2 regions of the Neptunomonas sp. XY-337 genome follow, and region 2 is predicted to be linked to the other one. Evidence: predicted binding sites of a transcription regulator. Region 2 holds the regulator's gene; the other holds the start of a gene.
The links. Region 2 encodes PhoB, which activates phosphate uptake and scavenging genes when phosphate is short. Its sites were predicted from a motif close to TGTCATANNNNTGTCANA; they were not measured.

Region 1: a site for PhoB is predicted at 1,824-1,841, ahead of E4L36_RS14465 (choice-of-anchor I family protein). Genes of this name have one in related genera too.

What each region holds. Positions count from the first base shown of each region.
Region 1 is NZ_SPLL01000006.1:224,655-228,026, reverse strand. Features, by position in the region: gene E4L36_RS14465 (choice-of-anchor I family protein) at 1-1,772, opposite strand, end outside; gene gcvA (transcriptional regulator GcvA) at 1,888-2,787, opposite strand; gene E4L36_RS14455 (CoA-acylating methylmalonate-semialdehyde dehydrogenase) at 2,876-3,372, opposite strand, start outside.
Region 2 is NZ_SPLL01000004.1:365,257-368,628, reverse strand. Features, by position in the region: gene E4L36_RS11715 (chorismate lyase) at 1-394, shown strand, start outside; gene ubiA (4-hydroxybenzoate octaprenyltransferase) at 508-1,365, shown strand; gene phoB (phosphate regulon transcriptional regulator PhoB) at 1,452-2,147, shown strand; gene phoR (phosphate regulon sensor histidine kinase PhoR) at 2,183-3,372, shown strand, end outside.

The sequences.
Region 1 (3,372 bases), on a different contig from region 2:
ACAACCGCTGTGGTTTGTTCAAAGTCATCACCGGAATCAAACACCAGCTCGCCGCTATCGGCATTGAAGATTGAGAATGAACGGGTGCCAAACGCCACCAGCTTAGAGTAGCTCTGGCCATCTTGGTTTAGGCCTTCAGTGGTGATCGCTTTAAGGCGCCCCAGTACGGCACTATCTTGCAGCATGTCGGCGTCTTGGAACACGCTGCTATCCAGCGTGAAGTCTTTGATGCGCGCTTCATCAATCCACGAGATACAGTCGCCATCATCATAGGTATGACCGGCTTGCTCGCACTCGCTTTGCGTTACGCCATCATAGATGTACTCACGCGAGTCGCCTTCGTTTGCCGTCACAAGATAGTTAACCCCATCAACACGGTAGCTTGCGACGGTATCTGGCATGTACGCACCGTAAAGGTTGCTGTAAGTGCGGATATTAATAGCGTCATCTTTGTTGCTGGCATCTAAGCCGTTGCCGCTTACACTGTGATCCTTATAGCCAAGCCCCCAAATGCTATCGACACGGGCTGTTGCAAGGTCAATCACGGCGACCGCGTTGTTCTCTTGCATCGCAACATAGGCTTTTGTGCTATCACTGCTAACGGCGATGTACTCAGGTTCTAGGTCTTGAGCAACCGTCGCATTTGGATGTGAGATACGTACCATCGAACCCAGTTCACTCGCGCGCGAGCCACCTTGGTTGAAATCGCTAAAGGTGATTTGCGTGGCGGTATCTGCAGCAACGCCGTTGTCGATCGCAATCAACGTCACAGAGCCTTCTGGATCATTAGTGTAGTCGCTTGAAGGTTCACCTTCGTTAGCTGCTAGCGCGTATTTTCCATCAGCAGAGAACACGACGTTATCAGGCAGAGCACCAGCGATGACGGCTTTCTGGAACGTCGCGGTCCCGTTCTGATCTAAGCCATAAAAAGCCACAGCACCTGCTGCTTGCTTATCGTCATTTTGTACCGCAATCGCCAGTAGGTCGTTACTGATAGCTAGGCTATTGATGCCACCAACACTGAAACCTGACAACGCTTGCTCAACATCTGCCGTGACATCCAGTTGGTGACGCAACGTGAGGTTAGAAGTCGATAGCGGGTTCAATAGCGGCTGCGAGCCAAGGGTTGCGGTGTCTAAAATATCAACCGTGCTGTCCTTTGCATTGATCAGCAACACAGACTCACTGGCTTTGTGGTAGCCGACAATCTCCGCTTGGCTTTTATCTAACTGCTGATCAGCAGGCACATAACGGCCCACCAAATTCATGGCGGCATCGCCACTTAAGCTGTTGAGCGATGTTTGCAAATGGCTCACTGCATCCTTTGCGGATACCGTGAGATAGGCATCGATAGCAGCGCTATCACGCCAATCACTAACGCTAGCTGGTAGTGTATCTGGAATACTCAGCGCGATACCGTTTTCAGCCACACTATCTGCATCCAAACTTTGCAACAGACGCGCTAGATTCACCACGGCGGGGTTGTACGCAGAGCTAGCACCAAAAAGATCCAGCGGTGTAATCGTCTGCTGAGCTTTCACAGCGGGTAATTGCAGGTTACCAATAGCGAAGGTGACCATCTCGCCAGCTTGGTAGGTAAACTCACCGTTTGCATTCGTTTCGCCTGATTGGCTTGGCGTGCTGAAGCTCAGCCCCTGCACAGGAGAATCGACAAATCGGCCTGTGAGCGTTTTGTCATTATCGTTGTTACAACCGGTCAGCAAAGATGCCGCCAGTACGCTTACAAACAAGGGGGTACGTCTAACCTTCATGATATCCTCACACTTAGCTAACCTAAATTTTTGAATATCTTATGGCACTAATGTGACTGTTCTGTGACGTACAACGAAGGAAACTTTGGGTTTCCCACGCCTTCGCGGTTTTGCTCTACATGCTATCAATATCTCGGGTATGTTCCGCTTCTTCCAAAATCCAATCACGGAAAATGCCTGCATGAGGGTGTTCATACTGTTTGTCAGGGCTGACCAGATAAAAGGCTTCTGAGGCAGGAATACGCTCTTCAAGCGGAGCGGTCAAACGGCCCGACTCAATCAACTCAGCCACCAAAGAGGTTCGCCCCAACGCGATACCATGGCCTTGAACTGCCATCTCAAGTCCGGTAATCAGCGTATCCAATTGGATGCTCTGGTCTGAATCGATATGGGGGTAGCCGGTCTGACTTAGCCAATAACCCCACCCCTCTTCATAGCCGATCACATGCAGCAAGGTGTAGTTGATTAAATCCTCGGGGGAGCTTGGCAGTGTGTCACCAATACTGGGGCTACAGACTGGTATAAGCTCATCCCAAGAGAGCCGATCGGCACGAAAGCCACGCCAGCTGCCCTTGCCGTAGCGGATGTCTAAATCAGCATCTTTTTCGCTCTCTTCAGCCCAGATATTACTGGTGAAACGCAGCCCTACACTTGGAAACTGCTCACGGAAACGGCCAATTCTCGGCGCTAACCAGTTGGTAAAAAACACCAGATTTGTTCGTACGGTTAACGAGCGGTCACGCCCGCGCCCAAACAGCTCATCCGTTGCCACAGCAAGGCGCTTAATCGATTCATGCACGACTGGCAGATAGGCTAATCCCGCTTCGGTGAGTTCAAGGCCACGCGGAAGCCGCTTGAAAAGCGTAACTCCTAACTGAGACTCAAGCCCCTTAATCTGCTGGCTGATCGCAGCCTGCGTCATATTTAGTTCGGCCGCCGCTTGGGTGAAGTTCAGATGTCTTGCAGAGACTTCAAAGGTACGCAGCCAATTTAAGGGCGGGAGTCGTTTTTTCATCACTCGATCCTACGGAGCTAATTTTATTATCGATACTGGCGCAAGCAGGCCTACAGATCTGTAAGCCTGCCATGTGGGCTGCGCTAGCCTACTTCATTGTTGGCATGGAGAACTCAACACCTTCACGCACACCCGCAGAAGGCCAGCGTTGGGTGATGGTTTTACGCTTCGTGTAGAAACGTACACCATCTGGCCCATAGGCGTGTAGATCACCGAACAATGAGCGTTTCCAACCGCCAAAGCTATGGTAAGCCACCGGTACCGGCAGGGGAATATTGATACCTACCATACCGACTTGAATATGATCCGAGAAGTAGCGTGCAGCTTCGCCATCACGTGTAAAAATACATGTGCCGTTACCGTACTCATGATCATTGATCAGTTGCATCGCCTCATCCATGCTCTCAACGCGGACCACTTGTAGCACCGGCCCAAAGATCTCCTCCTGATAACTCTGCATCGCTGGTGTCACACCATCGATGAGAGTTGCACCGACAAAGAAGCCCTCTTCATAGCCGCTTACTTGTGGTGCTCGGCCATCCACAACAACGGATGCACCATCCGCTTCGGCACTATCGATATACC
Region 2 (3,372 bases):
CGTTGAAGTGATTGCACAAGGCTGGGGACGCCCGAACCGCTCGGAAGCACAGATATTGGGAATGCCACCACGCCAGCTCGCACTCATTCGTGAAGTCCACTTACTGGGCAATCAGGAGCCGTGGGTTTACGCACGCTCAATTATTCCTGCGGCAACGCTGACAGGTCGCGAGCGACAGCTCCACCACGTCGGTAACCGGTCGCTAGGCAGTGTGCTCTTTAATGACCGAACCATGCGCCGCGGCCCCCTCGAAGTCAGCCGGTTCGATATCACCAGCGAGCAAACGCTATGGGCACGGCGCTCCCAGTTTTATCTATCCAATAAACCCCTACTCGTATGTGAGGTTTTTTTACCGGCACTAGAGCAGGTAAACTATCAGCCCACAACGAGCTAGCCCTGATCTCAAACGGGGTTGAATTCCATTAGCATACCGTCACGGTGACTTTCAAAGGTGACGGGTGATGATATAAAAGGATTGTTATGCCCGGTGCCCCCCTATTTAAGCCCATGAGCTTACGCGAGCGGTTGGATGTCTATGTCAATTTGACGCGTTTCAACCGGCCTATCGGCAGCTACCTGCTGTTATGGCCAACCTTGTGGGCACTATGGATCGCATCTGAAGGCATTCCCGACCTCAAGCTCATTGCTGTCTTTACATTGGGCGTTTTTCTGACGCGCTCCGCTGGCTGTGTTATCAACGACTTTGCAGATCGGAAAGTTGATGGGCATGTAAAGCGCACCGCTCAACGCCCCTTAGCGACGGGAAAAATCACCGCCAAAGAAGCACTATTACTGTTTGCTGCGCTCATGCTTGTTGCATTTGGCTTAGTGCTGCTAACCAATACGATGACGATTCTTATGTCATTTGGTGGTCTGTTTCTCGCATCACTCTACCCTTTTATGAAACGTTATACCCACCTACCGCAAGTGGTTCTCGGCGCAGCGTTTGGGTGGGCGATCCCCATGGCATTTACCGCTGTTGGCGAACAGATTCCGCTGATCGCATGGGTGATCTACAGTGCCAAGCTACTCTGGACCGTGGCTTACGACACCATGTACGCCATGGTTGACCGAGATGATGACCTCAAGATTGGTATCAAATCGACCGCTATTCTGTTTGGCCAATACGATAAACTCATTATCGCGATACTGCTGATACTCACCCTTATCCTCCTTGTAGTAGCGGGCTTTCTGGCTCAGCTCGGTGGCTTTTACTATCTCGGCCTACTGGGGGCTGTCGGTTGCTTTGTTTACCAGATGCGGCTGATCAAAGATCGCGAGCGAGCCCCTTGTTTTCGTGCCTTTTTGAATAACCACTACGCGGGGTTGTCGGTCTTTGTTGGCATTTTTCTTCACTATCTTTAGTGAATTGTTCTAGCATGTAACAATAGTGTCACAATAAAACATTGTAATACTCCCGTCTTATTTTAAGCGTAAGAGGCGGTTTACCCATGTCGGCAAGCAAGAAAGTGCTGATCGTTGATGACGAAGCTCCTATCAGGGAAATGATTGCAGTAGCTCTGGAGATGGCAGGCTACGAGTGCATCGAGGCAGATAATGCTCAAGAAGCACATGCGTTAGTTGTTGATCAAAAGCCAGATATGATTCTGCTCGATTGGATGATGCCAAACATGAGTGGCATTGAGTTGGCACGCCGCCTGCGTAAAGATGAAACCACCGCTGATGTGCCGATTATTATGCTCACGGCTAAAACGGAAGAGGAGCATAAGGTAAAAGGCCTTGAAGCCGGTGTTGATGACTACATCACCAAGCCTTTTTCACCACGCGAACTCGTTGCACGCCTCAAAGCAGTGCTTCGCCGAGCGACGCCTAAAGGGATCGAAGAACCCGTTACAGTTGAAGGGTTAACACTCGATCCAATTTCACACCGCGTGACCGCCAATGACAAGCCAATAGAACTTGGCCCAACCGAGTTTCGTTTGTTACAGTTCTTCATGACCCACCAAGACCGCGCATACTCCCGTGGGCAGTTGCTCGATATGGTTTGGGGTGGCAATGTTTACGTTGAAGAACGCACTGTGGATGTGCATATCCGACGCTTGCGCAAAGCGCTGGGTAGTCAGCACGACCATTTGGTACAAACAGTGCGCGGCACGGGCTACCGCTTCTCGACGCAGGTTGCATAGCACCGCTGCTGCACGCAATCTAGGTTAAACAGTTTATGCAAAAATCGCCTCGTGCTGGCGTTAGCGGCCTCTTTGCTGTTATCGCACTGCCAGCTTTTATTGGCTTACTGCTAGGTAGTTTAAGTTGGGGACTGGTTGCGGGTTTATCGCTCTGGGCCTACCTGCAACTACGACAAACACGCCGCCTGCAAAAATGGCTATTAAGCACCGATTTACTGCCGCCTGAAAGCCATGGCCAGTGGGGCGATATCTTCGACGATCTCGCACGCTTGCAAAAGCGCCATCGCAACAAGAGCAAAGATCTACGTAGTGTTATCAGCCGCTTCCAGCAGTCCTCCTCTGCTCTCCCTGATGCGGTCGTTATTGTTGATAAGCAAAATAACTTAGAGTGGTGGAATCGTGCAGCTGAGCGGCTGATCGGCTTGAAAAGCTCAGCCGATCGCGGCAAACCTCTCATGAACTTGCTGCGCGACCCTCGCTTTATTCGCTATTACCGCAAAGCGCAGTACGAAGAGCCTTTGCAGTTACCTAGCCCGCTGCACAACGATACGGTTTTACAGTACCAGATCACCGAGTTTGGTGTGGGTGATCGTTTGATTGTTGCCCGTGATATTACGCGACTAATACGTCTTGAGCAGACGCGACAAGACTTTGTTGCTAATGCATCACACGAGCTGCGCACACCGCTTACAGTTATTCGCGGCTACCTCGAAACCTTTCTGGACCAGCCACTACCCAAACCCATGGAGCGCGCACTCACGCAGATGCAGAACCAAGCCATTCGTATGGAAAGCTTAGTATCCGATCTGCTGCTACTGTCGCGGCTTGAAGCCAGCCAACACATTCCCGATGAAAACCCTGTCAATATTCAAGGGATGCTGCGTTCCATTCAGGCTGATGCTATCGCACTATCTGGCGATAAGGAGCATCATATAGAGTTAGATGCCAACCCCAACTATGATCTGCTAGGGCAGTCACAAGAGCTGCAAAACGCCTTCTCTAACCTTGTGTTTAACGCGGTTCGCTACACGCCCGCTCAAGGCCATATCAAGGTGACTTGGGAAGTAGACACTGAAGGTGGTCATTTATGTGTGACCGATAATGGTATTGGTATCGATTCGATCCACCTTGGGCGTCTAACTGAGCGTTTTTATCGCGTCGATGAAGGGCGCTCTTCTGCCACAGGTGGAACGGGCTTGGGGCTCGCAATTGTGAAGCACGCGCT